Regions from separate parts of the Mesorhizobium sp. IMUNJ 23232 genome, predicted to be linked through region 3. Evidence: predicted binding sites of a transcription regulator. Region 3 holds the regulator's gene; each other region holds the start of a gene.
The links. Region 3 encodes HrcA, which represses chaperone genes, less so after heat shock. Its sites were predicted from a motif close to GTTAGCACTCNCNNNNNGNGAGTGCTAAC; they were not measured.
Positions count from the first base shown of each region.

Region 1: a site for HrcA is predicted at 7,963-7,991, ahead of groES (co-chaperone GroES). Genes of this name have one in related genera too.
Region 2: a site for HrcA is predicted at 2,501-2,529, ahead of ACH196_RS24400 (co-chaperone GroES). Genes of this name have one in related genera too.

Region 1 is NZ_JBIRCY010000006.1:122,221-132,634, forward strand. It holds gene ACH196_RS06420 (hypothetical protein) at 1-786, shown strand, start outside; gene ACH196_RS06425 (hypothetical protein) at 1,116-2,168, shown strand; gene ACH196_RS06430 (MipA/OmpV family protein) at 2,208-3,026, opposite strand; gene ACH196_RS06435 (bifunctional riboflavin kinase/FAD synthetase) at 3,165-4,160, opposite strand; gene ACH196_RS06440 (TIGR01459 family HAD-type hydrolase) at 4,180-5,088, opposite strand; gene ACH196_RS06445 (hypothetical protein) at 5,230-5,637, shown strand; gene ACH196_RS06450 (pilus assembly protein) at 5,776-7,767, shown strand; gene groES (co-chaperone GroES) at 8,056-8,352, shown strand; gene groL (chaperonin GroEL) at 8,457-10,100, shown strand; gene ACH196_RS06465 (SDR family NAD(P)-dependent oxidoreductase) at 10,406-10,414, opposite strand, start outside.
Region 2 is NZ_JBIRCY010000038.1:29,560-39,973, reverse strand. It holds gene ACH196_RS24425 (AI-2E family transporter) at 1-130, shown strand, start outside; gene ACH196_RS24420 (Hsp20/alpha crystallin family protein) at 229-735, opposite strand; gene ACH196_RS24415 (Hsp20 family protein) at 831-1,301, opposite strand; gene ACH196_RS24410 (usg protein) at 1,705-1,983, opposite strand; gene ACH196_RS24405 (hypothetical protein) at 2,005-2,349, opposite strand; gene ACH196_RS24400 (co-chaperone GroES) at 2,683-2,997, shown strand; gene groL (chaperonin GroEL) at 3,053-4,684, shown strand; gene ACH196_RS24390 (hypothetical protein) at 4,753-4,980, shown strand; gene ACH196_RS24385 (DUF982 domain-containing protein) at 5,451-5,756, shown strand; gene htpG (molecular chaperone HtpG) at 5,866-7,758, shown strand; gene ACH196_RS24375 (hypothetical protein) at 7,875-8,342, opposite strand; gene ACH196_RS24370 (DUF72 domain-containing protein) at 8,510-9,436, opposite strand; gene ACH196_RS24365 (ATP-dependent DNA ligase) at 9,493-10,414, opposite strand, start outside.
Region 3 is NZ_JBIRCY010000002.1:50,860-61,273, reverse strand. It holds gene ACH196_RS02180 (cytochrome P450) at 1-174, shown strand, start outside; gene ACH196_RS02175 (hypothetical protein) at 652-1,770, shown strand; gene ACH196_RS02170 (YraN family protein) at 1,818-2,195, opposite strand; gene rsmI (16S rRNA (cytidine(1402)-2'-O)-methyltransferase) at 2,185-3,054, opposite strand; gene ACH196_RS02160 (hypothetical protein) at 3,223-3,414, shown strand; gene ACH196_RS02155 (EamA family transporter) at 3,477-3,914, opposite strand; partial or broken gene ACH196_RS02150 (low molecular weight protein tyrosine phosphatase family protein) at 3,938-4,260, opposite strand; gene hemW (radical SAM family heme chaperone HemW) at 4,269-5,420, opposite strand; gene rdgB (RdgB/HAM1 family non-canonical purine NTP pyrophosphatase) at 5,425-6,072, opposite strand; gene ACH196_RS02135 (VOC family protein) at 6,072-6,482, opposite strand; gene rph (ribonuclease PH) at 6,490-7,206, opposite strand; gene ACH196_RS02125 (GNAT family N-acetyltransferase) at 7,277-7,789, opposite strand; gene hrcA (heat-inducible transcriptional repressor HrcA) at 7,840-8,910, shown strand; gene ACH196_RS02115 (hypothetical protein) at 8,994-9,179, shown strand; gene ACH196_RS02110 (YceI family protein) at 9,219-9,821, opposite strand; gene ACH196_RS02105 (cytochrome b) at 9,814-10,414, opposite strand, start outside.

The DNA of each region.
Region 1 (10,414 bases), on a different contig from region 3:
ACGGGGCGGAAAAAGCCGTCTCCGGCGCTCTGCCTGCCGCGCCACCTCTATCGCGCCATTCTCCTGCTGCTGCGCCCCGCCGAATCCGCCGCGCGGCGGCTGATCATCGCGGCGGCGCAAGGCATCGTGGTGACGCTGCCGCCGTTTCGTCCGCGAAAGCCAAAACCAAAAATTTCCGACACGGTGGCCGCCATGCGCCGCCTCGGCCTTGCCGTCACCCTGTCGAGAGAAGACTTTGCCCGCTATGAGGCCGAGCGCAAAGCCGCCGAAAGCCGCGCCGCAAGGCCGCGTGGACAAACCTTTTCGCTGCTCGATGCGCTGAAATATCCGTTCCGCATCCGCCGCAACTATGTGCCGGCGCATGCCGTGCCGCGCATCCGGTCGCTCGACGACGATGCGCCACGCATCCCCCTGCCGCCGCCATCGCGCGACGATCCGATGAATGCGGCAAAACTGACGCTCAGGCTGGACGCGCTCGGGCGGGCGCTTGACGATCTTCCCGGCCAGGCGCAGCGCTTTGCCCGCTGGAAGGCGCGCAATGACGCCGCCCTCGCCCGGGACAGGGCGGCCCGCGACGCGGCGGCAGCAGGCGGCAAGCAAGGTCCGGTCCGGTTCCGGCGTTTTTCACCGCTCCGGCGCGGCCGGCCGCCCGGCGGAAGATTGCTGCGCTTCGATCCGGATGCTCCGAAACGCAAGAACATCCGCGAGGTCGACGAGATTCTGGCGCACGCCAACGCGATGGCCTACTACGCGCTGGAGCCGCCGCGGCGCCGCGACACGTCATGACGGCGGCCGCCCGAGCGGGGCGGTTCTTGAAAAGCGAAGGATCAAAACGGCCAGCGCGGATTTTTCCGCGGCCCGGCGGCGAGAGGTGCCGTCGGGAAAATACCTTTACCCGTCCGTTGGCGAAGCCGGCGGGATCGGCTTAGGCGGTTTCTCAAGGCCTCGTCACGGGCGCCCTGTCGGAAGGACCGGCGATTGCATGACGGGTCGCCGAATGAAACGCGCTCGACACAGGCCCTTCTCCAGGCGGCGTGCTCCTGTTACAAAATCCACATAAAATGACAGCCTTTCCACAATCGCAAAGCTCAATCCCAATCGGAGTGAGGTCGGACATGAGCGGGGACAGGACTCTTTCAGCGGCGGAAGGCAACAAGATCAGGCTGAGACTGAACGAACTCGGCCTGTCGCTCGACGGGATGCGCTGGTGGATCACCGGCTATTCGCGCCACTATTACGGCTTCGAGTTCCACTGCGACCAGTACGAGCGCCTGCTGACGAAGGCCGAACACAACACCCGGTTCCGCAAGCACGACGTGACGCTGCCCGACGCCGATCCGTGGCGCGATGCCGGGATCGACGCATTCGGCTACAGCCAGACCCATAGCTACAACTATCTTCACCTCGACATTTCGACCAACAAGCCTGGGCTGTGCCGCGTCTATGTCGCTCCCAGCAACTGGGGCCGCATGGGTGATCCGCAGGCCGGCCCGCCGAAATATCTGAGCAGCGACATCTATCAGACCATCGCCAAGCGCATGTCGGTGCTGGGCATCAAGCTGGAAGAGTTCATCGACGGCGAGCCCGCGATCGGCGGCACGACGCTCGACGGGATCAATTTTAATCCGCGCAACTACAAGAAGCTCGCGCAGGCCGTGCGCGACGCGCAGAAGGCCAACGGCAAGAGCTTCATCGAGGGCAAGAAGCACGGCACCCCCGATGTGATCGACCTGTCCTTCCTCGCCACCAGTGGCACCGGGTTCCGCGAGATCCAATGGACGGACGGGCAGTCCGCGACGCTCGACTTCAGCGCCTTGCACCTGGCCTTGTCGCCGGTCCGTTGCAACGTCCACATCGACGAATTCGGGGTGGTCATCGGTGGGCCGAACGGTGACATAACGCTCTCTCCGAACGCCCTCCACCATATCGCCAATGAACTGATCCTGAAGACCATCATAAAGGAATTCCTCTACGACAAGGTCAAGCTGCCCAAGTGGTTCATCGACCACCTGTTCGTCGAACTGCCGAACACCTCAAGCGGTTTCAACCGGGCAGGCTGGGGTTTTGAGTTCCATCCCTGGAAGTCCGTAAGGATAACGGCCGGACACTCCTGCACGCTCAACGACGGCGATTGCCGAAAGACATTCACCTTCAGCAAATCGTTCTGAGCCGCCCGCACAATTGCGGCCTGCCGCGCGTCCGGAAGATCAAGGCACCGTGAAATTGAACCGGTATGTCGTCGACATGCCAACCATGAACTGATTATCCGATCCGCGTTGCTTGACCAGCGACGAATCCGCCGCCGGTCCCAGCAGCCGCGCATATTCGCCGAACAGGCTGGCGGTGACCTTCTCGGTCGCCTTCCAGGTAATAGCGCCGCCGACGCCCACCGATTTCAGCCCGCCACCCGGATCGTATTCGGCAAGACCCGATGCCGCGCTTTCCTCGGCGTCGACGCCATAATAGGTGTCGAAATAATCGGCGGACGCGAAGGAGAGGCGCGGGCCGCCGGAAACCCGGACCGTTTCGGTGACATCCTTGAACGCATCGACCGCGATGTCGCCGGCAATGCCGTCAAATGCGCGAACGCCTTGCCGTAATTCGCCCCGGACGCGCAGCCAGTCGGTCGGGTAGAATTCGGCGAAGGCGCCAAGCTCCGCGCCCCATTTCACGTCGTCCATGCCCTGCAGGCCGTCGGCGTCGTCCGCGTCGCGCGGAAACACGATCTTGCCGACCGCACCCGCCCGGAACGCGCCGGTATCCATGAAAGAGAGCGAGATGTTGTCGTTGCGCGAGGTGAAGCGCGCCTCGGGTCCCACCTTGCCCAGCGAGATCATCGGCGTGGCGCGAAAAACCATGTCGCTGGCGCCCTCGAACTCCGGGGCGGCAAAGCCGGCCGCACCGACGGTCAGGTACCAGTCGCCATGCACCCAGTCGAAAAAGCCGGATTTTTCCTCGGCCTGGGCCGGGAGCGCACTGCCGCCGAGAAACATGACGACGCCGACAGCGACAATCCGATTGGTCATACCTCAAACCCGATCCGATGCTCTTGGGGCAGGGGTTTTCGGCGAGGTGGGTAAAGTTTGATTTAAGGACTATCGATTGGCCTCGCAAAGCCCTCGGCGAACGCGCAGGCGCAAGCCCAGGCGTACCGGAAGCCGTCGTTAGCTCCGGCGTTCAAAAGCGAGGCGGACATCCAGTTCGGAGAGCGGCCTCACGCCGGCAAGCAGCGCCCTCGCCTCCTCCTTGTCGTGTTTCATCTGCTCGAGCAGCGCGTCCAGCCCGTCGAATTTTTCCTCGCCGCGCAGGAAGCCGAAGAACGAGACGTCGCAGACTTCGCCATAGAGATCGCCGTTGAAATCGAAGACATAGGTCTCCAGCAGCGGCTCACCCTCGCTTTCCACCGTCGGCCGGCGGCCGAAGCTGGCAACGCCGTCATGCAAGTCGCCATTGGCGCGGCGCAGCCGCACCGCATAGATGCCGTGGTGCAGGACCGCATCGTTCGGCAGCACCATGTTGGCGGTCGGGAAACCCAGCGTCCGGCCGAGTTTTTTCCCATGCACGATCTCGCTCTCCACCGTGAAGCGGTAGCCGAGCAACCCGGCCGCCTGCGTCACGTCGCCGGCTTCGAGCAGCGTCCTGATGCGGCTGGACGAGACGATTTCGCCGCCTTCGTCGCTGAACGCCTCGACCTGGGTGACACCAAAACCCCGACTTTTTGCCGCCGCGACGAGAAAGGCCGGATCGCCTTGCCTGTTCTTGCCGAAATGGAAGTCGAAACCCGTCACCACATGGCCAACGCCGAGTTGACGCATCAGCACTTCGTCGATGAACTCGTCCGCCGACTTTTGGGCAAACTCGCGCGAAAATTCCTGTTCGACGACCGCGTCGAAGCCGAGCAGCCGGATCAGCCTCGCCTTGACCGGCGCCGGCGTGATGCGCGGCAGCGGAATGTCCGGGCGAAATACGGTGCGGGGATGCGGCTCGAAGGTCAGCACCAGCGCCGGCACATTGCGCGCGCGCGCCTCTTCCAGAGCCCGCTCCAACACGGCCTGGTGACCGCGATGCACGCCGTCGAAATTGCCGATCGCCACCACGCCGCCGCGCAGGCGCTCCGGCAGCCGTCCGGACCCCACGAGGCATTCAAACTCGCCCGTCATCATGATGCGCGGCCCCGCATTATCTCAGGCGCGGGATCACGGCGACCGGAAGGCGCCCGTGACGGCTCAGGAATCCCAGCAGCTTCTCGCGGTCGGGATCGTCGACATCGCCGTAATCCCTGGCATGGATGCCGCCCGAGACATAGAGTACGTCCAGCCCGTAATCCTCGGCCCCCTTCACATCGGTCAGGACGCCGTCGCCGACGGCCAGCACTTCGTTTTTCGACAGGTCACGGCCGAGCACCTCGGCGGCGGCATGCATGGCGGCGTCGTAGATCGGCCTGTGCGGCTTGCCGGCGATCTGCGTGCGGCCGCCGAGCTGCGCATAGGCGCGCGCCAGGGCACCGGCGCAGTAGATCGTGCGGTCGCCGCGCTCGACCACGATGTCGGGATTGGCGCAGATGAAAGGCAGGTCGCGCGCCCGCATGCGTCGCAGCATGTCCGCATAGTCGTCCGGAGTTTCGGTCTCGTCGTCGAACAGCCCTGTGCACACCACCGCGACCGCCTCAAAATCCTCGACGATTTCGACGTCGAGCCCTTCATAAAGGGTAAGATCGCGCTCGGGCCCAAGATGAAAAATCTTTCGCGGCCCGTTGGCGACGAGTTCGCGGGTCACGTCGCCCGAGGTAATCACGCGGTCCCAGCCGGTCACGCCAAGCGCCTGGAGTTGCGCGACGATCGGCGCGGCCGGCCGGGGCGCATTGGTGATCAGGATGACCACCTGCCCTCTGTCCTGAGCAAGCACCAACGCCGAAACGGCGTCGTGGAAGCTGTGCACGCCATTGTGGAGCACGCCCCAGACGTCGCAGAAAATGACGGGATAGCTGGACAGCTCATCCAGCGATCGAACGAATTTTACCAAGGCCGCACCGTATGCTGCTATTTCACTGCCGTAGCCCCGGTTCTCCCGGTCGGCACTCGGCGGCATCCGGATTAACCGAGAGTTTTCACCGTGTCACCAGCTTTGACTTAACAGCCTCGCCCCGCCATGCAAGATAGCAGCGGGGAAGTTGCTTCCCACGGATCGGAACGCGCAAGGGACGGCGCGGTGTTACCGGGGACGAGGACCATGTCGGGGAGATTGATCGTCTGCACGGCGGTCGTTTGCGCCGTTTGCTTCATCGCACTGAAGGGCGCCGTCAGCATCGGCGTGCCGATCGCCGACCTCGTGCTGGCGACCGCCACCGCGACGCTGGTCCTTGCCGCGGCATCGGCCGGTTTTGCTCTGCGCGCCTTGTTGCGGTCCAGGCAGGCACATGACGAGGTCGTGCGGCTGGCGCGTTCGATGGATGCGGCCATCCGCGACCTGTCCGCCGAAGTCCGCAGGAACGCGCCTGCGGCTCGGCAGCCGGGACGGTCCGCCGCACAGACGGCGCGGGAGATCATCCTGGCGCCGCCGGTTGAGCCCTCCGGCGAACCACTGCGGCCGGCCGCGCCTCGATACAGGGCCGGCCGGTTAGGCGATCCAGCCTCCTGAACCGATCGCCAGCTATCCCGGCCCGGGAAATGGTTAATCCAGCTTGAACTTTGCCCGCAAACTTTAACCATCCCGGCTGACGGGATGTTCAACTATTCATGCGACCGTCATTCGATAATCTACGATCGGGTGCGTGAAATGTTCAGGAAATTCTGGGCCGACCGGCGTGGCAACTACGCCATGATGACCGTAATCTGCATGCTGCCGATGATGGGCGGTCTCGCGCTCGCGATAGACTATACCGAAATGACACGCGAACGCGGCCAGACCCTCGCCGCCCTCGACGCCGCCAACTTCGCCGCGGCCCGCCTCTATATCGACGGCAAAACCGACGAGGAGGTCGAGAAATACGCCAAGGACTTCTTCAAGGCCAATTTGAACGGCCTGGATCCGAGCAAGGTGGAACTCACGCTCGTCCAGCCGAAGGATAATACCGGCGGCGGCACGATGAAGTTCACGGCCACCGTCACATACAATCCTTATTTCCTGCCGGCGCTGACCAGCATGCTCGGCAAAAATGCCGTGACCAAGGTCACCTTCAGCGAGACCTCCGAAATCAGGCTGAAGAACACGCTGGAGGTCGCACTCGTCCTCGACAATTCCGGCTCGATGTCCGAAAAAGGCGGCAGTTCCAGTACGATGCGAATGGATCTGCTCAAGACGGCGGCGAAGGAACTCGTCACCACCCTGGCCAACGGTGCCGACCAGATGAGGCAGGTCGCCCAACCCGTCCAATTCTCCGTCGTGCCGTTCGCCGCGTCGGTCAATATCGGGCCGGACAACGCCGACAAGACATGGATGGACCGGGACGGCATCTCGCCGATCCATCATGAGAATTTCGACTGGGCTGGGACGATGGACTCAACCCAAGCCACAGCTAACGGCGACAGATATGTCCAGAACATCGGTGGGGTCTGGTACAAGAAGGGAACAGGCTGGGGCACAGAGAAAGACAAGAAAATAACGCGCTTCACGATGTACAAGGACCTTCAGCGCATTAGCGGCCATACATTCGTAAAGACCGGGACCGAATGGGTCTGCACCCAAAAGGACTGGAGAGGAAACTGCACACAAGGTTACTACAAGGACGTCGGTTACGACCAGCCTACATACGCCCCCTTTGCCACCTGGAAAGGCTGCGTCGAAGCGCGTCCCTCACCCTATGACGTGGACGACACGACCCCGTCGACCGGCACGCCGGCGACATTGTTCGTCCCCATGTTCGCGCCCGACGAGTCCGACCCGATCCGGTCCTACAACAACTGGTGGCCGGATGTGTACACTGGGAACGAGAACAACCGCCGGCAGAAATACATGCCGAAGTATTTTCCGACGACAGCTCCCGAGAAGGGGGCGGAAACCTTCCGATCCGCTACTGACAAAACCCTTGTCGGTCCCAACCAGAGTTGCTCGACGACCGCGATAACCCCCCTCACCGACGTGTCAGTCGCGGCCGGCGTGACCAAAATCAACAACGCTATCGACGCCATGCAGCCGCTCGGCGCAACCAACGTTCCCGAAGGCATGGCCTGGGGGTGGAGGACGGTGTCGAGCACCTTGCCGTTCACCGGCGGACGACCGGAGACCGACAGGGGCAACGACAAGGTGGTGATCGTCGTGACCGACGGCGCGAACACCTATTACACGCCGGATTCGCTCGGCGACGAATACGGCAACCGCTACTCCGACAGCGCCGGCAACCGGTCGATCTACTCCTCGCTCGGCTATACACGGCTGATCGTCGACACCACGAAGACAGGGCGTATCTTCCAGGGCACCAGCACCTCGATCCCCAAGACCACCTTCACCAACGCCAATTACACCGCGGCGATGAACGAGCACTTCAAGTCGCTCTGCAACAATAGTACCTTTTCCCGAATGATACCCGACCCAAATAAAGAAGGGGAAAAGATCCACAATGGGGGAAAGATCATCGTCATAACCGTTGCCCTCGATCTGGACGAGACGAAGACGGCGGAGAAGACGCAGATCAATCTCCTGAAGGAATGCGCCTCGCCGTCGCGCATCGACAAGAACAAGGTGCTGTTCTGGAACGCCACCGGCGCTACCCTGGACGTCGTGTTCGAGGAAATCGCCAACGAGCTTTCGAACCTGCGCATCGTAAGCTGACCCGGCCGAGCCTATCGCCTGTTCTAATGCCTCGCCTTGGCGGGGCATTTGTTTGGATTGCCCCGCTGCGCCCGGCCGAAGCGAAGACTTTGCCGCGGCGTTGGCGCCGGCTGCAAAAAATCTACCCAAAATCGGATGCTACCCGCCTCGCCGCGTTCTTGACATCGCGATGGCCAGGGCCTATCTCCGCGCCACGTTAGCACTCACCCAAGGCGAGTGCTAACCGCGATCCGGTCAGACCGGATGGAGGAAACCCCTTTCAACATCCGCATTCAGGGATAGTCAATCATGGCAAAGTCGAATTTCCGGCCGCTGCATGACCGTGTGGTCGTTCGCCGCGTCGAATCCGAAGAGAAGACCAAGGGCGGGATCATCATCCCGGACACCGCCAAGGAGAAGCCGCAGGAAGGCGAGATCATCGCCGTCGGTTCGGGCGCCCGCGACGAAGCCGGCAAGCTGGTTCCGCTGGACGTCAAGGCCGGCGACCGCATCCTGTTCGGCAAGTGGTCCGGCACCGAAGTGAAGCTCAATGGCGAAGACCTTCTGATCATGAAGGAATCCGACATCATGGGCATCATCGGCTGATCTGAATTTGGGCAATCGGCAGTGGGCAGTAGGCAGTCGATCTGCCCCGCCCCGACTGCCTACTGCCTACTCCCTACTGCCTCAATTCCGAAGGAATTCAAACAATGGCTGCCAAAGACGTAAAATTCTCCCGCGACGCCCGTGAGCGCATGCTGCACGGCGTCAACATCCTCGCCGACGCGGTGAAGGTCACGCTCGGTCCCAAGGGCCGCAACGTCGTCATCGACAAGTCGTTCGGCGCGCCGCGCATCACCAAGGACGGCGTCACCGTCGCCAAGGAAATCGAGCTTGCCGACAAGTTCGAGAACATGGGCGCCCAGATGGTCCGCGAAGTCGCTTCGAAGACCAACGACATCGCCGGCGACGGCACCACGACCGCGACCGTTCTCGCTCAGTCGATCGTCCAGGAAGGCCACAAGGCAGTTGCCGCCGGCATGAACCCAATGGATCTGAAGCGCGGCATCGACCTCGCCGTCACCGAAGTCGTCGGCCTGCTCGGCAAGGCTTCGAAGAAGATCAAGACCTCGGAAGAAGTCGCCCAGGTCGGCACCATCTCCGCCAATGGCGACGAGTCGGTTGGCAAGATGATCGCCGAAGCCATGCAGAAGGTCGGCAACGAGGGTGTCATCACCGTCGAGGAAGCCAAGACCGCCGAGACCGAGCTGGAAGTCGTCGAGGGCATGCAGTTCGACCGCGGCTACCTCAGCCCCTACTTCGTCACCAACCCGGACAAGATGGTAGCTGACCTGGAAGACGCCTACATCCTCCTCCACGAGAAGAAGCTCTCCAACCTGCAGGCCATGCTGCCGGTCCTGGAAGCCGTCGTGCAGACCTCCAAGCCGCTGCTCATCATCTCGGAAGACGTCGAGGGCGAGGCGCTCGCCACGCTGGTCGTCAACAAGCTGCGTGGCGGCCTGAAGATCGCCGCCGTCAAGGCTCCGGGCTTCGGCGACCGCCGCAAGGCCATGCTGGAGGACATCGCGATCCTCTCCGGTGGCCAGGTCATCTCCGAAGACCTCGGCATCAAGCTCGAGAATGTCGGCCTCAACATGCTCGGCCGCGCCAAGAAGGTGTCGATCTCCAAGGAGAACACCACCATCGTCGACGGCGCCGGCAAGAAGGCCGAGATCCAGGGCCGCGTTGCCCAGATCAAGCAGCAGATCGAGGAGACCACCTCGGACTACGACAAGGAGAAGCTGCAGGAGCGTCTGGCCAAGCTCGCCGGTGGCGTTGCGGTCATCCGCGTCGGCGGTGCGACGGAAGTGGAAGTCAAGGAGAAGAAGGACCGCGTTGACGACGCGCTGAACGCCACCCGCGCTGCGGTGGAAGAAGGCATCGTCGCCGGCGGCGGCGTCGCTCTGCTCCGCGCTTCGGCCAACCTCAAGGCCACCGGCGTCAACTCCGACCAAGCTGCCGGCATCGCCATCGTGCGCCGCGCGCTGCAGTCCCCGGCTCGTCAGATCGCCGCCAACGCCGGAGCGGAAGCTTCGATCGTCGCCGGCAAGATCCTCGAGAACAAGGGCGCGACCTACGGCTACAACGCCCAGACCGGCGAGTATGGCGACATGATCGCCATGGGCATCGTCGACCCGGTCAAGGTTGTGCGCACGGCCCTCCAGGACGCTGCTTCGGTTGCCGGCCTGCTGGTCACCACCGAGGCCATGATCGCCGAGGCTCCGAAGAAGGAGTCAGCGGCTCCGGCAATGCCGGGCGGTGGCATGGGCGGCATGGGCGGCATGGATTTCTAAGTCCGTCCTCGGGCTTGACCCGAGGAGCCTGCCAAACAAGGCTTCGAAAATAAGAAAGGGCGGTCGAAAGGCCGCCCTTTTTTGCTGTCGTGGGTCGTGCTGAAAAAATCCCAAAAGTTTGGAACCCTTTTGCCGGCGGCGCATTATCCGGGTGTCCAAGGCAGTTCAAAAGGCAGCCAAGGACAAAAAGACGCCTCCAGCACTGTCAAAGGTGCGGGAGGCGTTTTTGCTTTGTGAGGGATTTTGATCGGCGGAATGCGTGGCCGGGTCGCCGCGCCTTCACCCTTCACGTTTACGCCGTGCGCTCAGCGTTC
Region 2 (10,414 bases), on a different contig from region 3:
CCTCGGCGGCATTTTGGCCTTCGGCTTCATCGGGGTGTTCCTCGGCCCGGTGCTGTTAGCTGTGGGATACAGCCTGTTTCTCGAATGGCAGGCGACCGACAAGAACGAGAGGCAGCCTCCTGTTGATTGATCTACCCGCGGAAGACGTCGCGTGCCGCGCACAGCGCGGTGCCAAAAACATGTGGGAGGCGGCCGTTCTGGTCGCCTCCGCCTCCTGGATTGTTATCGTCAGCCCTTGATTGCGATCCGCTTGGCCTGCGATTGTGCCTTGGCGGTTTTGGGCAAGATCACGGTCAGCACGCCATTGCGGAAGTGTGCATCAACCTCGTCCTGCTCGACCTCGTAACCGAGCGGGATGCGGCGCTCGAACCGGCCGTAAACTCGCTCGGAGAACTGGCGGTCCTTGTCCTCAGTCTCCGAACGCTTCTCACCCTTGAGCGTCAGCACACCGTCATCGAGCAGGACCTCGACGTCCTTCTCCTCCAAGCCGGGCACCTCCGCCGTGATGCGGATTTCCTTCTCAGTGTCGGAAATCTCGACGCTTGGCCAATTGGCGCCACGCGAGGCAAAGCCCCCGAACGACGGCAGCCGCGTATCGAAGCCGCGGAAGACGTCGTCGAACAACCGGTTCATCTCGCGATGCAGTGCCATGAAGGGATCCCGGTCGTTGTCGCGATAAACGGCCGGTGTCTGGTTGGAATCCCGTCCCCACGGGATGAGATCACGAATGGTCATGTGTCTTCTCCTTGTGCTTGCAATGTGCAGAACGACCCTGGGCGCCGGCAATGCTACCGGCGCCGGGAATCGTCGCGTCTCTGGTGAGCAGCGCCTTACGCAGCCTGCTTGTTCGCCTCGACCTGCGCGACCGTCGGCGTGGCATCGCCGGCTGCTATGGCGATGCGCCGCGGCTTCATCTCCTCAGGCACCTGACGCACCAGGTCGATGATCAAAAGGCCGTTTGCCAGCGAAGCCCCGCCGACCCTCATGTGATCGGCAAGTTCGAAGCGGCGGGCGAAACGCAGCGCCGCAAGCCCGCGGTGCAGGTACTCGGCCCCTTCCTCTTCGTTCCGCTCGCCGGTGACGACCAGAAGGTTCGGCTCCAGTGTGATGTCGAGATCGCCCTCGGCAAAGCCCGCCACCGCGATGGTGATGCGATAGGATTTCTCACCGGTGCGAGCGATGTCGTAGGGCGGCCAGTTATCGACGGCCTGAAGCCGGCTCGCGTTTTCGAGCAGGTTGAAGACCCGGTCGAAGCCGATGCTCGACCGGTAGAGCGGCGAGAAGTCGAATGCGGTTCTCATAGCTATATCCTCCAATGAGCAACATAGACATGAGGAGCGCCAAGAAGCCGGCGCTCCCTGACTGTACCGGCCCCGTCTGGCGACCGGCAAATTGGATTTGAGAACTGTTTTTTGTTGCGTCAAGACCCCGAAGAGATGCTGAAAGCGAACGGGAAACTGTCAGGGCGAAACATCGCTCGGAGGCAGCGTGGCCACTGCGATGCTTTGGGCGGACGACCCGTTCTCGGGCCCGTCGACGAGACCGCAATCGCGGAGAGATTTGCGACCGGGCTTCTGTTCAGGAACTGTGAGAGGCCTCGGCTTGGCACGAATACGAGTGTTGATGGGTGAAGGCCGGCCGGTACCGGGAACCGTTGCTGCGCTGGTCGAACTGCCCGATCCGGACGAGCATCAATAGCGCCTATCAGTGTATCGCTATGAGGCCCTCGATCGCCTTCCACTCGGACGGTTTGATCAGACGATTGTGCGCGACGCGCACCGAATGTAGTGCCCCCTCCAGTTCACGCTCCCAATAGCTGAGGAAACCCTTCAACTCGGGAAACTCCGGCGCGAGGTCGTAGTCCTGCCAGACATAGAGCTGCAACAGGCTCGGGTGATCCGGAAGATGATAGTGGATCTCGGCTGTCGTGAGGCCGTAGCCTTCCATCTGCAGGCGGAACTCCCTGCTGACCCTCGTCACCATATGATTCTCCTTTGGCGAACCTCAGGCATCCAGCCTGTCGAAGCTGTGAGAGAACTCGCAGGACGCGGATTGGCGCGCCGATGCATCGCTGTCGAGCTGCCGCAGCGCATCCATGATCTGATCGAAGGAGATTGGCTGCTCAGCACCTGGCGGCTGCCGCAGCGCCGGCATCGATTCCACGGCGCAGGCGTCCGAAGCCCACGATGACAGAATGGCGCGTTTTTCCTGTAGTTCGAGCGTGGCCTCGCTGAGCACGTCGTCGGGGTGCTTGAAGTGCCTGGCCGGCGCAAGCAGGCGGTCAAGCGAAAGGTCCGACGTTTCGGGGGCGAGAGAGGGAATGATCGGCGAGAATTTCTGTCGGTTCATCGATGTCCTCCGTCTGCAAAAAACTCCTCGATTGCGTTCAGTTTCCGGCTGCACAGGGGCGGCACCGGGCTCGGATAATTTTGTTGGATCGCCGCGAAATTTCAAGCAGGAAGATTCCAGCTCGAACGAAATAGCTGCGTGATAACAGTCCGTTGGCACTTGAAAGTTGCGAGTGCTAAAATTTTTGTGCCGACCTCTTGAAACCGGAAAATTCCAAAACTAGCTCGATATTCGCGCGATGCCTGAGAGGGGTCGGCGCGCCCCGCACCGAACCGATATTGCCGGCCGGGTGCGGAGGAACCTCAAAATCTGTTTGTCCATGAGGAGAACGACATGACGTTCCGTCCATTGCATGACCGTATCCTGGTCCGCCGCATCGAGGCCGACGAAAAGACGGCCGGCGGCATCATCATCCCCGACACTGCCAAGGAAAAGCCGCAGGAAGGCGAGGTCATCGCCGTCGGCCCAGGCGCCCGCAACGAGGCCCGCCAGCTTCAGCCGCTCGACGTCAAGGCGGGCGATCGCATCCTGTTCGGCAAATGGTCCGGCACCGAGATCAAGCTCGACGGCGAGGACCTCATCATCATGAAGGAAAGCGACGTGATGGGCGTGATCGAACAGACCGCCACGCTGAAGAAGGCCGCCTGACGGCTTCTCGAACGTCAATCAGTCAACGAAGCTGCCTAATTGAAGGAGTGATCCAATGGCTGCAAAGGAAGTAAAGTTCCATACCGAAGCCCGCGAGAAGATGCTTCGCGGCGTCGATATCCTCGCCAATGCGGTGAAGGTGACGCTCGGTCCGAAGGGCCGCAATGTCGTCATCGACAAGTCGTTCGGCGCGCCACGCATCACCAAGGATGGTGTGACGGTCGCCAAGGAAATCGAGCTCGAGGACAAGTTCGAGAACATGGGGGCGCAGATGGTGCGCGAAGTGGCGTCGAAGACCAATGATCTTGCCGGCGACGGCACCACGACCGCGACCGTGCTGGCCCAGGCTATCGTCAAGGAAGGCGCCAAGGCGGTGGCCTCCGGCATGAACCCGATGGACCTGAAGCGCGGCATCGACAAGGCGGTGGATGCTGTCGTCGCGGAACTGAAGAGCAATGCCCGCAAGGTGACCAAGAACGACGAGATCGCCCAGGTCGGCACCATCTCGGCCAATGGCGATGCCGAGATCGGCCGCTTCCTTGCCGAGGCGATGGAAAAGGTCGGCAACGAAGGTGTCATCACCGTCGAGGAAGCCAAGACCGCCGAGACCGAACTTGAGGTGGTCGAGGGCATGCAGTTCGACCGCGGCTATCTCAGCCCGTACTTCATCACCAACCAGGACAAGATGCGCGTCGAGCTCGAAGAGCCCTATGTGCTGATCCACGAGAAGAAGCTCTCCAACCTGCAGGCGATGCTGCCGGTGCTGGAAGCGGTGGTTCAGTCGGGCAAGCCGCTGCTGATCATCGCCGAGGATGTCGAGGGCGAGGCGCTGGCGACGCTGGTCGTCAACAGGCTCCGTGGCGGACTCAAGGTGGCAGCCGTCAAGGCGCCGGGTTTCGGCGACCGTCGCAAGGCCATGCTGGAGGACATCGCGATCCTCACCGGCGGCACGGCGATCTCGGAAGATCTCGGCATCAAGCTGGAAAACGTGACGCTGCAGATGCTCGGCCGCGCCAAGAAGGTGGTGATCGAGAAGGAAAACACTACCATCGTTGACGGTGTCGGCCGCAAGGAGGAGATCCAGGGCCGCGTCGCCCAGATCAAGGCGCAGATCGAGGAGACGACCTCCGATTATGATCGCGAGAAACTGCAGGAGCGATTGGCGAAGCTGGCCGGTGGCGTTGCCGTCATCCGTGTCGGCGGCTCGACCGAGGTCGAGGTCAAGGAACGCAAGGATCGTGTCGACGACGCGCTGCACGCTACCCGCGCTGCGGTCGAGGAAGGTGTGCTGCCGGGAGGTGGTGTGGCGTTGCTGAGGGCCGCCAAGGCTCTTGATGCGGTGCAGGTCGATAATCCCGACCAGAAGACCGGTGTCGAGATCGTGCGCCGCGCCATCGAAACCCCGGTTCGCCAGATCGCCGAGAATGCCGGCGCCGAGGGCTCGATCATTGTGGGCAAGCTGCGCGAGAAGAGCGAGTTTGGCTGGGGCTGGAATGCCCAGACCAACGAGTTCGGCGATCTCTACAGCCAGGGTGTCATCGACCCGGCCAAGGTCGTGCGCACCGCCCTCCAGGACGCGGCATCGGTCGCCGGTCTGCTCGTCACAACCGAGGCGATGGTGGCCGAGAAGCCGAAGAAGGAAGCGCCGGTTCCTGCAATGCCGGGCGGTGGCGGAATGGACTTCTGAGATCTCGATGAAGCTGCCCGCTCCCTGATCGGGAGCGGGCGTCTGTCAGACCGACTTCGGAGGATGCCATGAATATGATGACAGGTATTGGAAGCGTTCCGTCTCCGACACATCCGGCCAAAGAGTTTCTGGCCCACGAAACGGAGTGCAGGAGCGCGCTGAAGCCGCTGCTGGACGGACTGATCGACATGGCCGAATCCGCCGGTTGGAGCCGCCGGACGGCTGCTTCCACGCTGATGTTCCTCGCCGCGCAGCACGTGTCGGCATCGGCGACATCCGTGAGCAGCGGATCGTGAAGCGCAGGCCTCGCTTCCGGGCGAGGTCTTTCCGGCATTGACGATGGTGGAAGCTCGCGCGAGCTCCACCGAACCGCAACGAAGGTCCGACATGATTCCAGGACGATTGCGTGAATGTCTGAAGACTCTGAGATGGAGCGCGGCAGACCTCGCCGAACAACTCGGCTGTCTCGAAAGCGAGGTGACTACCTGGCTTGACGGACGGGCCGTCGCGCCGATTGCGATAGCAGCCTGGCTCGAGGCACTGGTCAAGGCCCACAGGGCTCTGCCGCCACCCAGCCTAAGCAACCCGAAATCCACCCCGGTCAACGCACCGATCAAGCTGACGGATGTCGATATCGCCACACCTACAATCACGTATCCGGGGCCGGACGGCATCATCGTGCAGTCTGCCTACCGACGCCGCGCCACGCACGCGACTGCCGCACGTCCCGCGCCGCCGTCAGGACAACGGAAGGGAGTTTCGAGCCATGCAACACATCCGCTTTGAGGAACCCGTCACGGTCCTGGTCGGCATGGGATTGCCCGCAAGGATCGAGACTGTGTTGGAAGCATACGCCCTGCTGCAGGACTGGCCTGGTGCGAGCCGCAACAGCAGCCATGCCGTTGCGCTCAATGCCTGCAAGGCTGGCATTGCCGGCGAGATCGATGAGGAGACAGTGCGATCGACGTTCGTCGCCTTTGCCCGCCGCAACGACATACTCGTTCCGGACATGGACGCGCTAATGCCCGCAGTATCGACAGCATCGTCTCCCAGCGCAAATACCAGGACTTAAGCGATAGGGGTTAGGCCGCCGGCGTGGGCAAATCGGTCGGCCCATTTGCAAATCAGATGCTTTTTGCGATTGCTGGCCTTCTTGCAGATCGCGGCACAGGAATTTCGAGATGACGACAGAGACCACGGAAACGGAAACGAGAACCTTCGAGGCGGACGTCTCGCGGCTGCTCCACATGATGGTGCATTCTGTCTATTCCGACCGGGACGTCTTCCTGCGGGAGTTAATCTCCAATGCCGCCGACGCCTGCGAAAAGCTGCGCTACGAGGCGATCGGCCGTCCCGAACTGCTGGGCGACGACCCGAAGCAGCGCATTACGATCGCCGCCGATCCCGATAAGAAGCAGCTTGTCGTTGAGGACAACGGCATCGGCATGAGTCGCGATGAAATGGCGGAGGCGCTGGGCACCATTGCCCGATCGGGCACGCGTGCATTCGTGGAGCGCCTCGAAGCCGGCAAAGCAAACGAAGAGACGCAACTGATCGGCCAGTTCGGCGTCGGTTTTTACTCCGCCTTCATGGTGGCCGACAGGGTCGATGCAATCAGCCGTCAGGCGGGCAGGGGGGAAGCCTGGCGCTGGTCCTCCGATGGTAAGGGTTCCTATGATATCGGTTCGGTTGCACTTGGTGAAGCACCCAAGCGCGGCACCCGCGTCGTGCTCTATCTCATGGAGGACGCCGCCTCCTACACCGAAAGCTATCAGCTCGAACGGCTGGTGAAGTCGCAGTCTGGTCACGTGCCTGTACCCATATCTCTCATCGAGAAGCCCGGCTCAGAGGCGCGTGACATCGCGGACGGCACCGCTTTGTGGGTAAAACCGAAGAGCGAGATCAAGCCGGAGGAATACACGGATTTCTACCGCAGCGTCGCCGGCCAGTATGACGAACCGGCCGCGACGATCCATTTCCGCGCTGAAGGCCGGCAGGAATACAGCGTTCTGGCTTTCGTTCCCGGCTCACGTCCGTTCGATCTCTTCGATCAGGACCGCAAGGGGCGTATGAAGCTTTACGTGCGGCGCGTTTTCATCACCGACGATGCCGACCTCCTGCCGCGTTATTTGCGCTTCGTCCGCGGGCTGGTCGACTCGGCCGACCTGCCCCTCAACGTCTCGCGCGAGATGATCCAGGAAAGCCCATTGCTGGCCGCGATCCGGAAGGGCGTGACCAACCGTATCCTCGCCGACCTCGCCAAGCTGGCCGAAAACGATGCCGCAGCCTACGCGAAGATCTGGGAGAATTTTGGGGTCGTCCTGAAGGAAGGACTCTACGAGGACTACGAGCGGCGCGAAGAGTTACTCAAGCTGGCGCGCTTCTGGTCGACCGGCTTCGGCGAGGAACTGCGCAGCCTCGCCGATTACGTGGCGGCGATGAAGGAGGGTCAGAAGGCGATCTTTTTCATGACCGGCGAAGATCGCGCCCGGCTGGAAGCTTCGCCCCAGCTTGAAGGTTTCAAGGCACGCGGCATTGAAGTCCTGCTGTTGACGGATCCGGTCGACAGCTTCTGGGTGACGATCGCGCCGGAGTTTGAGGGAAAGCCGTTCAAATCGGTAACGCAGGGCGCGGCTGACCTTTCGGAGATCCCGCTTCTCGACAAGGCGGCAAAGTCCGACACCGAAACGTCATCGGAAATCGCCACGTTTCTGGCCTTCGTCAAGACAGTGCTCGGCGACTCTGTATCCGACGTTAAGCCCTCCGACCGCCTGACGGAAAGCGCGGTCTGCCTGGTCGCGCCGGAGCATGGTCCCGATCGGCAATTCGAGCGACTGCTCAATGCGGCAGGCCGTCTCGACAAGGCTGCGAAACCTGTTCTGGAAATCAATCCACGGCATGAGCGCATCGCAGAACTTGCAAAGCTTGGAAAGGATGAACGGGCCTTCAAGGAGGACATCGCACATCTTCTCTACGACGAGGCCCGTGTCCTCGACGGCGACAAGCCGGCGGATGCCAAAGCATTCTCGGAACGACTTTCTCGTCTCGTTGCCCGAGGGATGCATAGAAGTTGATCGAGGCAGGTTGGCTAAGCAGCGAGTCGCGATGGATCGCTGCGCGCTAACACGAGAGCGCGCTGCGCGTCGCTATTCCTCCCTGTCCCATACAAATAGCCATTGAAGACGGGCCGCTAAGGATCGCGCAACAACCCATCCTTATCGAAGGCGTCCCATCCGTTCAGACCGTTTCCTGTTTCATTGTGCCCCCTCTTCGTCCCCACAGGAACGACTTGCGGGGCCCCGCTTGAACGCGTCCGCGCCGCCTTGCCCGCGCCCCGCCGTCTGTTCTCGGCGACCTCTAGCGCGTCCTCCTCTCGCCACAGGGTCGGGAGGTCGCGATCAAGCGCATCTTCGACTTCGCGAGGATCGAAAATGTGGAAGGTAACCTTCCTGGCCCGGCCTCGCATCTTGACTGTCCGCGTCCCGATACTCTTGAGCCGGCCATCCCTCAGCCATCTCCGTCGCTCCCGAGAAGAAATGGAAAGGATGTCCTCCGCCTCGCGGGGAAGGACGGGTAGCGCCTCGACCCGCTCAAGCACCTGATCGATTTTCGCCGAGGCCGCCTCGAACTGATCGCGCTCATGCTCCTCCATTTGCATCGCTACGTTCCCGGCCTCGACCACAACGCATTTTCGCGCTGCCAAAGGCAACCGGGTCCGAATCTCGCGCTCGACGCGCTTGGTTCGAACCGAGGAGCCCAGTGTGGCTGACGCCGGCAGCGGCCAGCTCGCAGTTAGGAAATGAGACGTTGTCCTAGTCCGCATGCTCATCGGAAACGAACCAGCGATTTTGGGCGGTTGAACCCCGCTTCCTCCAGCAAGCCGCGCATCATCAGCGCATTCCTTGGGGCAAATCCTTCATAGTCATTGTTGAAATAGACCCAGGCTCTGCGCGCACCACTAGCGCGAATCTTATCGGCCCACTCAGCCAGTTCGCTGTCGGAATAGTCATGGCGGTACCAGCGCTGCGGACCGTGCAGCCGCACGTAGACATCATCGGCGGTGCGGACCAGCGCGTCCGAAAGTCGAGGCCCGCTGCAAGAGCAGAATATCGTGCCCGTCCCGCGGAAGGCGGCATAAACGGTGTCGTTCCACCAACTGGCATGGCGAAACTCCACCACGTTGCGTCGACTATGGTCAAGCTGACTCAGAATGGCGCCTAGCCGGGCCTCGGTGAAGTGATAGCTGGGCGGCAGTTGGAAGAGGAAGCAGCCCATCCGCTCACCGAGAATGTCGGCGATCAGTCCAAAGTCGTTCACAAGGGCCTGGGTGTCTTCGAACTTCTGGACGTGGGTAATCAGTTCACAAACCTTGACCGTGTATATGAATGTTTGCGATCCAGCTTGGCGCAGCCAACCTTTCACATTCGCGACGGTCGGCCACGAATAGAACGATGCGTTGATTTCAACGGTGTCGAAGCGCGCGGCGTAGTGGCCGAACCATTCGCTTGTTGGAAGCTCTTCTGGGTAAAACGGTCCGCGCCATTTCCAATAGAACCAGCCGGAACAGCCGACAAAGGCCGATGCCGCCAAAGCGGTAGACTGGCCTTCCGGAGACGTCGCCGCCAGCCGGGCCAGGTGCATCTTTTCAGCCCGTCCGATGTTAGCCGCGCGCTGCTTCTCTCGTCGCAGTCTCCGCCTTTCCCGGCGTTCCTCGGGTCCGATTTTTCGCTTTATGACGGCAGTTTCGTTCATGGCAGACCTCCAACCCTCAACGGCGGAAGCGGCCATATGGCTCCGGGCCAGCACCTCTACCTCAATTGATCAAACGTGCATTGGCGAGGAGTCTTATCCGGTCGCCATCGCAACAGTTTCGTGCCGTGCCGGAACCGGTTGTTCGTCACATGGTCAAAGCGCACTTCAACGACCAGTTCAGGTCGAAGCGGTTCCCAGGCAGCACTTCGTTCCGTGCTCCAGCGGCTCGGTCCTCCGGGTGCATTGCCGGTGAAACCGGGAGATTCTCGAAGTCCTTCCAGACGGCGCGTCAATTCCGGACGGGCGGCGTTGGAGATCGTGGAGGTGAAGCCGACATGGTCGAGCCTGCCCTCCGGGTCATAGAGGCCAAGCAGCAATGACCCAACCTGCTGCCTGTCAGCAAGATAGCGGAATCCGCCGACCACGCAGTCGGCGGTCCGCATCGGCTTGATCTTTACCATGGCACGCTCACCGGGCAGGTAGGGATCGTCCAGACGCTTCGCGACGATGCCATCTGTCCTGCCGCCCGCGCTCTTCAGCCATTTCTTTGCCTGCTTGGCGTCCACCGTGGCGGGAGAGAGCTCGATACCTGCGGCGTCCGATGATTTGACGAACGCCTCCAGGGCGGAACGTCGCGCGGCGAGCGGCCGGTCGAGCAGAGTTTTCCCGTCGGTGTCGGCCAGCATGTCGAACAACATCAGCTTGGCGGGCGTTTCCGCTGACAGCCTGCGGATGCGGCTTTCAGCAGGGTGCAAGCGCATTTGCAAAGCATCGAAGGAGTATTCGCCGGAACGCTCCATCAGGATCTCGCCATCGACGACGAACTGCCGCAACGACATCCTGAGCAGGCGCTCGACAAGCTCGGGAAAATACCGCGCCAGCGGCTTTCCGGACTTGGCGCGAATGTCCACTGCATCTTCGGCTTTGAAGGCCAGGCAACGAAAGCCATCCCACTTCGGCTCATATTGCCAGACGCCT
Region 3 (10,414 bases):
GGGCCGAGGACCTGCATCGGCGCGAGTTTCGCCATGCAGGAGGCGGTGATAGCGCTGGCCGTGCTGCTTTCACGCTTCCGCTTCGACAGCACGGCGGAGACGAAACCCTGGCCGGTGCAGAAACTGACGACACAGCCGCAGGGTGGTCTGCCGATGAAGGTGACGCGGAGATGACAGAGGCGTAGCGGCTGCGATCGATATTGGTTTTGCCCATACTACCACTATTCGTGGCTAGACCGTGATTCTCCGGAGTTCTCATGACTGACCCGAAGGCTACTTTGGAACAGCGCTTGCGAGCGCTCGACAGGGACAAGCTCGTCGCGCTGCTGGTGAAACGCACCAGGATCGATGAGGGTTTCGCATCATGGGTCGAGTGGGAACTGGCGGCGATGCCCTCGCTGCCAACCGAGGCGCCGCGCGTAGCGATCGACCCGAAGGCGATCGAGCGGCAGGTCCGCGCCGCGTTTTCTGAAGGCACCTCGCAGCCACGCGGCCGGTATGACTACCACAATGAAGCCGATCCAGACGAGGCTGCGATCACCGCACTGATCGACAATGCAAGATCCTTCCTCGCGGCAGGGGACATAAGAACCGCTTTGGCGATCGTCGCGCCGATCGCCGACGCCCTGGTCCCGGGCTTACATCGAACGGATGAGCTGGGACGAAACGCTGCACGAATTCTTTCCGGTCATCGGCCAGTTCGTAGCGGAGGCCGTGCTGACGGAAGACCTCACGCCCGACGAACGGGACGATCTTGCCGCCCGACTGGACGGCTGGCGCGGCGAACTCGACGACTATGGGATCAGCGAGTATTTCCAGGTCGCGATGGACGCGCTCGAACAGGGCTGGGGGGCGCCCGGCCTTGCCGATGCGCTGGCGGGCCGCAGCGAGCGCTGGCCGACGGAAGGCAAGGACAAGTGGACCGAGGATCTGCTGGCCGAGGCGCGGCTGCAGGTGCTCGACCGAAGCGGGCGGCATGACGAGTACCTTAACCTGGCTCGTGCGACCGGAAGGCATAGCGACCACGCCGCGATGCTGCTGCGCCTTGGCCGGACAGAGGACGCCGCCGGCTACGCCCGCGAAAAATTCCGCTCCGGCGACGAGGTTTTGCGGCTTGCGCGCCTTCTGAACGAGGCAGGCGACACCGAGGCGGCACTGGCCCTGGCCGAATGGGGTTTGGCGATGAAGTCCGAGACGGGCTGGGAGGAGCGAGTGGGGCTCGCTCAGTGGCTGCGCGATACTGCCGCCGGGCTGGGAAGGCATGCGCTCGCCATGACGGCAGCGGCAGCGGCTTTCGAGCGCAGCCTTTCCATCGAGGATTTCAGGCACGCCAAGATCGTTGCGCAACAGGATTGGGACCAACTGCGCCTGCGTCTCCTTGGGGAGCTGACCAAGGTGAAATACGGCCAGGACCGAACCGAGATTTTCCTTGAGGAGGGCCTGATCGACGAGGCGGTGAGGTCCGTCATGGTGAAGAACCATTTGCAGAACCCGAGCGATCATGTGCTGCTGCGGCTGGCGGAGGCGGCACATGCCAGCCACCCGGACTGGGTCATCGATCTCTGCGAGCGCATGGCCGAGAACATCATGGAGACCGGGCAGGCGGGCTTCTATGAGCTGGCGGCGCAATGGCTGGAACGGGCTGCGCGCGCCTACGATGCGGCGGACCGGTTCGAGCTGTGGATGACCAGGCTCGATGGGCTGATCGAGAAACACAAGCGCAAATACAAGCTGAGGCCGCTGCTGGAGTCGCTGCGCACGGGCGGGTAGATGTGCGCGGCGGCCAAGAAGTCGGGCAATCGGTGCGTGCCGCAGAATCAATTCCGCCCATGAAAAATATTCTCGACATGCACCGGCCAGCGCCAGGGCAGGACGGCGACGAGGTCGAAGCGCATGGACAGGCGGGCGTGGTCGCGCTGGCGCGTCAGCCAGAGGTCGGCGGCGCCCTCGATGCGGCGTTCGGATGGGTAGGAGATCGCTTCCATCGCCTGCATCAGCGTTTTTCGCGCCTTGACCTCGACGATGAGAACGAGGTTGCCGCGCCGGGCGATCAGGTCGATCTCGCCGAGCGGCGTGCGGTAGCGGCGGGCGACGATGCGAAACCCCTTGACCAGCAGGGCGAGTGCGGCCAGCCACTCGCCGCGATGCCCGCGCCGATAGGCTTTCAGCCGGAAGCGGGCGTCATCAGGCGTCATCCGCCTTCAAATCCATGAGGCGGCGGTAAAGGTCCGGCTTGCGTCCGCCGGTCATGCGCGCGGCTTCGGCGGCGGCCTTCGACGCCGGCATCTCGGCTGCGAGCGACAGCAGCAGGCGGTCGATATCGTGGGCATCGAGCGGAGCTTCGGCGGCAGGAGGCCCGACGCAGACGACGATCTCGCCCTTTGGCGTGTCGGCGGCGGCATAGAATTCCGCCAGCTCAGCTAGCGTGCCGGTGCGCATTTCCTCAAACGCCTTGGTCAGTTCGCGGCCGACCGCCGCCTTGCGCTCGCCATAGACGTCGGCCATCGCGGCCAGCGTGTCGGCCAGCCGGCGTGGGGATTCGAAAAATATCAGCGTCGCCGGGACCGCTTTCAGCTCCTCCAGCCGCGCGCGCCGTTGTCCGTCCTTGACCGGCAAAAAACCGGCGAACAAAAATGTGTCTGATGGCAGGCCGGAGGCGGTGAGGGCGGCGAGCACGGCCGAAGGACCGGGGATCGGGACGACGCGAATTCCTGCCGCCAACGCCTGTTCTACCAGCCGGAAGCCGGGATCGGAGACCAGCGGCGTGCCGGCATCGGACACCAGCGCAACACTCCTCCCCTCGCTCAGGGCCTCGATCAGGCGAGGACCGGCCTCCGCCGCATTGTGCTCGTGATAGGGGGTCGGGCGCTGGCGGATGCCGTAGCGGTCGAGCAGGACGCGGGTGACCCGCGTGTCCTCGCAGGCGAGCACGTCGGCGGCGGCGAGTGTTTCCAAGGCGCGCAAGGTGATGTCGCCGAGATTGCCGATCGGCGTAGCGACAAGATAGAGCGCGGCTTCCAGGGGGCGGGCGGGAATTTCCGCCTGTCCGACCATGAAGGCGCGGATTTTAACGGTGTCTTTCACGGGACTGAAACTCGCATCTGCGCCTTGTGCCACGCGCTACGTGGACAGCGCAAAAGAAGATTGATTTGCGCCGCAATTTTACCGCGTTGCGGAACGATATCGCCGCCCGCCCGTTAATTCCCGCCCGAGGAGGAGTTCATGGAATCACTTCAGATACAGGACGCTTTCGCGCCCTATTATGTCGATCGTCCCGCCAAGGCCGACAAGACCGCCAAGCGCAAGGAAACCAGCGCCCTGACGGTTCACCCGTCCGACATCAGGACGAGGCTGGAGGCCTGCCGCAACCGGCTCGCCCGCGCCATAGCGGCGGCGGAAGCGGAAAGGCGCTGACCACGATGCCGGCGCGTTTCGACGCATTCGTCGGCCGCATCGCCAGCGCCTCGCAGAACCGTTCAGGCGCGGTAGGCGACCAAAACCGCTCCACCCGCGATAAGAACGATGCCAAGCCAGTTCGCAAAAGTCAGCCGCTCGCCAAGAAAAGCGGCGGCAAAGACCGCGACCAGGACCACGCTCAGCTTGTCTAGCGGAGCGACCCGCGCCGCGTCCCCCAGCTTCAGTGCGCGAAAATAGCAGAGCCAGGACGCGCCGGTCGCCAGGCCGGACAGGATGAGGAACATCCATGTGCGGCCGCCGATCGATGCGGGCGGTTGCCATTGACCGGTGGCGGCGACGATCGCGGCTATGACAGCCAGGATCACCACTGTCCGGATCAACGTAGCGAAGTCCGGATTGATGCCGCTGACGCCCACCTTCGCGAAAATCGCGGTGAGAGCGGCGAAGACCGCTGACAGGATTGCCCAGAACTGCCAGGAAGACAAAGCGGTGTTCATTTCAGTGGCTCCGGGCAATCGATTCAACCCAAATATCGCGAGACACGGGTTTCGAGCAGTCTGACCAGTTCAGGGTCCATGAACGCATAATCGTCCGGTATGTCGAGGCAATGATCCGGGCGCCCTTGAGGCTGCTCCTGAATTTCTTCTGGAGTTTCGCCCGATGAGCTTTCTCCATGACGAAGATCAGATCGGCCCATGAGACGAGTTCGGGCGTCAGGGGATTGTCGGCATCATGATTGGTTCCGGCGGAAGCCACTTCGATGTCGCGACGCGTGGAGAAGACCTGCTCGGCGGTCGGACTGCGCAGGCGGTTCTGGCTGCAGACGAACAGGACGTTCTTCATTGGCGAGGTTACCGCGCCAAATCCGCCACCACGGCATTGAGCACCACCATCCCCGCAGGCGTGGCGCGCAGGCGGGAATTGCCGATCGAGGCGACGAGCCCTTCGCCCTGCAAGATGGCCAGCCGCTCCGGCGAGAGTTCGCGCCCGGAGAGGCGCTCGTAGCGGTCGAGGTCGATGCCTTCCGCCAGCCGCAGGCCCATGAGCAAAAACTCGTCGGCCTCTTCCGAGCGGTTGAGGATTTCGCCATCGACGACGCCGTGGCCCTTGGCTTCGACCAGGTTGAGCCAGGTTTCCGGCGTCTTCTCCGTCACCGTGACGACGCGGCGGTCGTGCTCGACGAAGCGGCCATGAGCACCGGGGCCGATCCCGGCATATTCGCCGTAGCGCCAATAGGTCAGATTGTGGCGGCTCTCCGCGCCGGGCCGGGCGTGGTTGGAGATTTCGTAGGCCGGCAGGCCGCGCGCCGCCGTTACGGCTTGCGTCAGGTCGTAGAGATCGGCGGCAAGGTCCATGTCGGGCATAGCGATCTTGCCGGCGGCATGCAGCGCGTGGAAGCGCGTGCCTTCCTCGATGGTCAACTGGTAGAGCGAAAGATGGTCGGCGGCGTAGCCGATCGCTTCGTTGAGTTCCGCCTCCCATGCATCTAGCGTCTGGCCGGGGCGCGCGTAGATCAGGTCGAAGGAGAGGCGGGGGAAGATGTCGCGGGCAAGGCCGATCGCGTTGAGCGCTTCCTCGACATTGTGCAGGCGGCCGAGGAAACGCAGGTCGGCATCGTTCAGCGCCTGCACGCCGAGCGAGACGCGGTTGACGCCGGCGGCACGGTAGCCGCGGAACCGCTCGGCCTCGACGGAGGAAGGATTAGCCTCCAAAGTGATCTCTATGTCCGCTGGCACCGTCCAGTGCTGGGCGATCGCGTCAAGAACCGCGCTAACCGTCTCCGGCTGCATAAGCGACGGCGTGCCGCCGCCGAGGAAGATGCTGGTGACGGTGCGCGGGCCGGTGCGCTCGCGCGTCGTTGCCATCTCGCGCTCGAAAGCGGCGGCGAAACGCGGCTGATCGACCGGCTGGTGGCGGACATGGCTGTTGAAGTCGCAATAGGGGCATTTGGCCGCGCAGAACGGCCAGTGGACGTAGACTCCGAATCCCGGATCGCCGATCATCCGGTCACGCCGAGCCCAGCTTCGCCCGGGCGAATTTCTGGAAGGCGCGGGCGCGGTGCGACAGGGCGTCGGCCTGTCCGGGCTTCCATCCGTGCTTTTCCTCGGCGCTCATCTCGCCGAATGTGCGGTCGTGGCCATCGGGGACGAAGACCGGGTCGTAACCGAAACCCTTGTCGCCGCGCGGCGGCCAGACGAGGTGGCCCTCCGCCTCGCCGCGAAAATATTCGGCCTCGCCGTCCGGCCAGGCGAGGCAGATGACGGCGACGAAGCGGCCGGTGCGTTGTGCCGGCTCTGTCGCGCCGACTTCCTGCAGGGCCACCTCGGCGCGCTGCATGGCGAGGTTGAAGTCGCGACCGCCGTCCGGCGTCTCGGCCCAGGTTGCGGTGTAGACGCCGGGCTGGCCCCCAAGCGCGTCAATGCACAGGCCGGAATCGTCGGACAGCGCCGGCAGGCCGGTGGCCTTCGCCGCCGCGAATGCCTTGATGTAGGCGTTTTCCTCGAAGGTCGTGCCGGTCTCGTCGGGCTCGGGCAGGCCAAAATCCTTCGCCGAGCGCGCTTCGATGCCGAAGGGCGCCATCAGGTCGGCGAACTCGCGCAGCTTGCCGCCGTTATGGCTGGCGACGACCAGTTTCTTCTCGGCTAGTGGCCGCATCAAAAACCCCAGATCCTCGGCTCGGCGAATTCGAGCGAATTGCCAGACGGATCGCGAAAATAGATCGAGCGGCCGCCATTCGGCCATTCGAAATCGGCCTCGATGGTGATTCCCAGTGCCGCGAGCCGGGTTTTCCACTGTTCAATTTCCTGCGCCGTGGCGGCAAAGCAGAGATGGCCCCGGCCAGCGGCGCCGTGCGGCGGCACGGGCAATCTCGCTTCCGGTGCTGGCGGGATTTTGGTCGCCTCGGCGTTGAAGAGCAGCAGCACGCCCTGGCCGCAGCGGAAGAAGACGTGCCGGCCGTCGACGCGGGCGATCCGCGACAGACCGAGCGCGTCGCGGTAAAAAACTTCCGCCGCATCGAGATCGGTCACATAGAGCGCGGATTCGAGGATGGCGGAAGGGGTCATTGCGCCGCTAGGCCACTGCCATCTGCTGCAGATTCACCAGCCGTGAAATGCCCTTGCGGGCGAGCGCCATCAGGGCGGCGAATTCCTCTTCGGTGAACGGCGCGCCTTCCGCCGTGCCCTGTATCTCGACGATGCCGCCCTTGCCGGTCATGACGAAGTTGGCGTCGGTGCCGGCGGCGGAATCCTCGACATAGTCGAGGTCGAGCACCGGCTGGCCGTCATGGATGCCGCAGGAGATGGCGGCGACATGGTCCTTCAGCACCTTGGACACCGTCGTCATCTGGCGAGTCTCCATCCAGCGCAGGCAGTCGTGCAGCGCCACCCAGCCGCCGGTAATGGAGGCGGTGCGGGTGCCGCCATCGGCCTGGATGACGTCACAATCCACCGTGATCTGCATCTCGCCTAGTGCCTGAAGATCGACCACGGCACGCAGCGAGCGGCCGATCAGCCGCTGGATTTCCAGCGTGCGCCCACCCTGCTTGCCGGTGGAGGCCTCGCGGCGGGTGCGTTCGCCGGTGGCGCGGGGCAGCATGCCATATTCGGCCGTCACCCAACCTCGGCCGGTGTTGCGCATCCAGCCCGGCACCTTTTCCTCGAGGCTTGCGGTGCAAAGCACATGCGTGTCGCCGAACTTCACCAGGCAGGAGCCCTCCGCGTGTTTGGAGACGTTGCGCTCGAAAGAAATCGCGCGCATTTCGTCGGGCTGTCTCTTGGAGGGACGCATCAATACTCCTAGGGTTCAAATCGTGGCGGGCTTGTAGACCCGCGCGCAAGGCAGAGCAAAGGAAAAGCGGTCAGGGCAGGCGTTCGAATTTCAGCACGTGATCGCCCTTGTATTCGATCTCGCCGTAGTGCCCGTAGCCGAGCTTGCGCGCGACGCCGATGGACGCGGCATTGTCCGGATCGATGATGCAGACGGTGCGCCGGGCGCCACGTTCGGCGTCGAACCAGCGATGGGCAGCGTGTGCCGCTTCGGTGGCGTAGCCTTTGCCCTGGCCGTGGCCTGCGAAAACCCACGCAGCCTCCGGGAAAGGATCGAAGTCGTCGCCGAGATCTCGATGGAAGTCGGCAAGGCCGGTGTCTCCGACATAGCGGCCGGTCTGCCTGTCGACGACGGCGAAGACGCCATGGCCGAGGGCCGTCCAATGGCCGATGTTGCGCAGAAGCTTGTTCCAGACGTCCTGTCGGGTCGCATGCGCGCCATGGGTGATGAACTGCATCACTTCGGCGTCGTTGCTGACGGCCAGCAATTCGTCAAAATCGTTGAGGATATGGGGACGGAGGATAAGGCGTTCGGTCTCGATCATCGGGTTCCGCTTGTCAGGTGGGCCACGCTGTTTATATCTTTCACAAGGACATGAACACGCCGATCAAAGATCCAACCCTGCAATCGCTCGATGCCCGTTCGCGCGATATTTTCCGGCGCATCGTCGATTCCTATCTGCTCGACGGCGAGCCGGTGGGGTCGCGCAATCTCTCGCGCATGCTGCCGGCAACGCTGTCGCCGGCCACCGTGCGCAACGTCATGAGCGACCTGGAGCAGCTTGGACTGATCTATGCCCCGCATATCTCGGCCGGGCGGCTGCCGACGCAAAGGGGGCTGCGCTTCTTCGTCGACGCTTTCCTCGAACTCGGCGACCTGACGGAAGAGGAACGCCGCTCGATCGACACGCAGATCAAGGCATCGGGGCAGGGGGTGTCGGTCGAGCAGATGCTGACGGAGGCCAGCCAACTGCTTTCCGGCGCCTCGCGCGGCGCGGGGCTGGTGCTGGCGGCCAAGAGCGAGGTGCCGCTGAAGCATATCGAATTCATCCCGTTGGAGCCGCAGCGGGCGCTGGCGGTGCTGGTGTCGCAGAATGGCGACGTCGAGAACCGCGTGATCGAGCTGCCGGCGGGCGTGACCGCGTCGCAATTGCAGGAGGCGTCGAATTTTCTCAACGCCCATATACGCGGCCGCACGCTGGCCGAGGCGCGCACCGAGATCGCGCGTGTCCAAGAGGAGACCAAGGCAGCGCTGGATACGCTGTCGCAGCAATTGGTGGAAAAGGGGCTGGCGGTGTGGGCCGGCGCCGAAAGCGGCCTGCCGGCCCGCCTGATCGTGCGCGGCCGCGCCAATCTGCTGGAGAATGTGACGGCTCAGGCCGACCTGGATTTGCTGCGGCACCTGTTCGAGGACATGGAGACGCAGGACGGCATGATCCAGCTTCTCGATCTTGCCGAGGCAGGGTCCGGCGTGCGCATCTTCATCGGCTCGGAGAACAAGCTGTTTTCGCTTTCCGGCTCGTCGCTGGTGGTGGCGCCCTATCGCGACAAGGATGCGCGCGTTGTGGGAGCGCTTGGCGTCATCGGGCCGACGCGGCTGAATTATGCCCGCATCGTGCCGATGGTGGATTATACGGCGCAGTTGATCTCGAGGATGCTGCGGTAGGCGCGTCGTCGCATGTAGGCGTGGCCCGGCCGTCCGATCCGGTATAGGCTCCTTCATATGAAGTGACGAGGCGGGAGGCTGTCATGGCTCTGGAACAGATTAAGGCGCAGATTGCGCTTTTGCTGGAAGAGATGGTCAGCCGGCCCGAAGACGCGCACGAGGTGCACGAGCAGGTGCGCGAAAAGCTCTCCGAGCTACGGGCAATGGGCATGCCGCTGCCGCAGGACCTGGTCGAACTGGAGCAGATGCTCGACCAGGCAGGGTACTGAGAGACCGGCGCCGCGTTTCGGCAGACGCCAAGTTCACCGCTACTTGCGCGTGCCGTTCAGCGTCATGTCGAACTGCACGACGTTGGAATAGATCGGCGTGCCGACATCCATGCCGTAGGGCGAGCGGTAGATCGAGCCGGTGACGCGGAAGGAGATGGCCTTGCCGTTGCGCTTGCCGACCGTCGCCGCGAACTGCGCTTTTCGCGATTTGCCGCGCGCCGTCAGCACGCCGTCGATGCGAGCCTCGTCGTTGCCGGTCCTGGTGACCGAGGTCGAGCGGAAGGTGATTTCGGGATAGTTGGCGATGTCGAACACCGCGTCGGAGCGCAGGAAATCCGTGATGCGTGCTTGGTCGGCCTTCACGCTCTTGGAGAACAGGGTGATCGTCACATTCGACTTCGCGACGTTGTTGCCGTCGATCTTGAAGGAGCCGCTGTAGGAGCCGAAGCTGCCGTTGATGCCGCCGCCGCCGACCTGGTCGACCTTGAAGTTGATCCTGGAGGAGGGATCGATGCGGTAGTTGCCGGCTGCTTCGGACAGCGTGTCGGCGGAGGCAGGCGTGACGGCAAGCAAGAGGCCTGCGGCCAGAGCCCATCCGGCAAGTTTGCCGGCGCGGGCCCGCAGGGGGACATGATCAGACATGGTCGTTGGTCTCCAGAGTGACGCGACGCGTCGCCGGCCGTGCCGCCCGGCCGGGCAGCATGCGGACAAGCACGTCGTCGCGCAGGACAAAATGATGCGCCAGCGCCGCTGCCGCGTGGCCGACGGCCAGCGCGCCGGCGCCATAGGCCAGGAGTTTGTGTGCCTCGCGCCAGAACGCTTCCGCTTCGTCGGAAGGCGCCATCGGCAGATGCGGCACGACCACGAGGTTGAAGGCGAAGCTCGGTATGCCCAGCGTCGAGGTTGACGCCAGCGCCCAACCGGCCAGCGGCACTACGAGCGTGGCGATGAGCAACGTCCATTGCACGATCTCCGCGGCGACCCGCTCCGGGCCGGACATCGTGGAGACCGGCCCAGGTTTTCTCGCCGCCAGCCGCCACAGCAGGCGCAGCAGCGCCAGTGCCAGGATCAGGAAACCGAAGGATTTGTGCCACTGGATCATCTCGAACTGCAGGGCCATGCTTTTGACCTGCTCCATCGAGAAGCCGAAAGCGATCTGGCCTAGAAACAGCAGCGCGATCGTCCAGTGCAGGGCGATCGCGACGTAGCCGTAGGTGTTTTCGCGATTGCGCGAC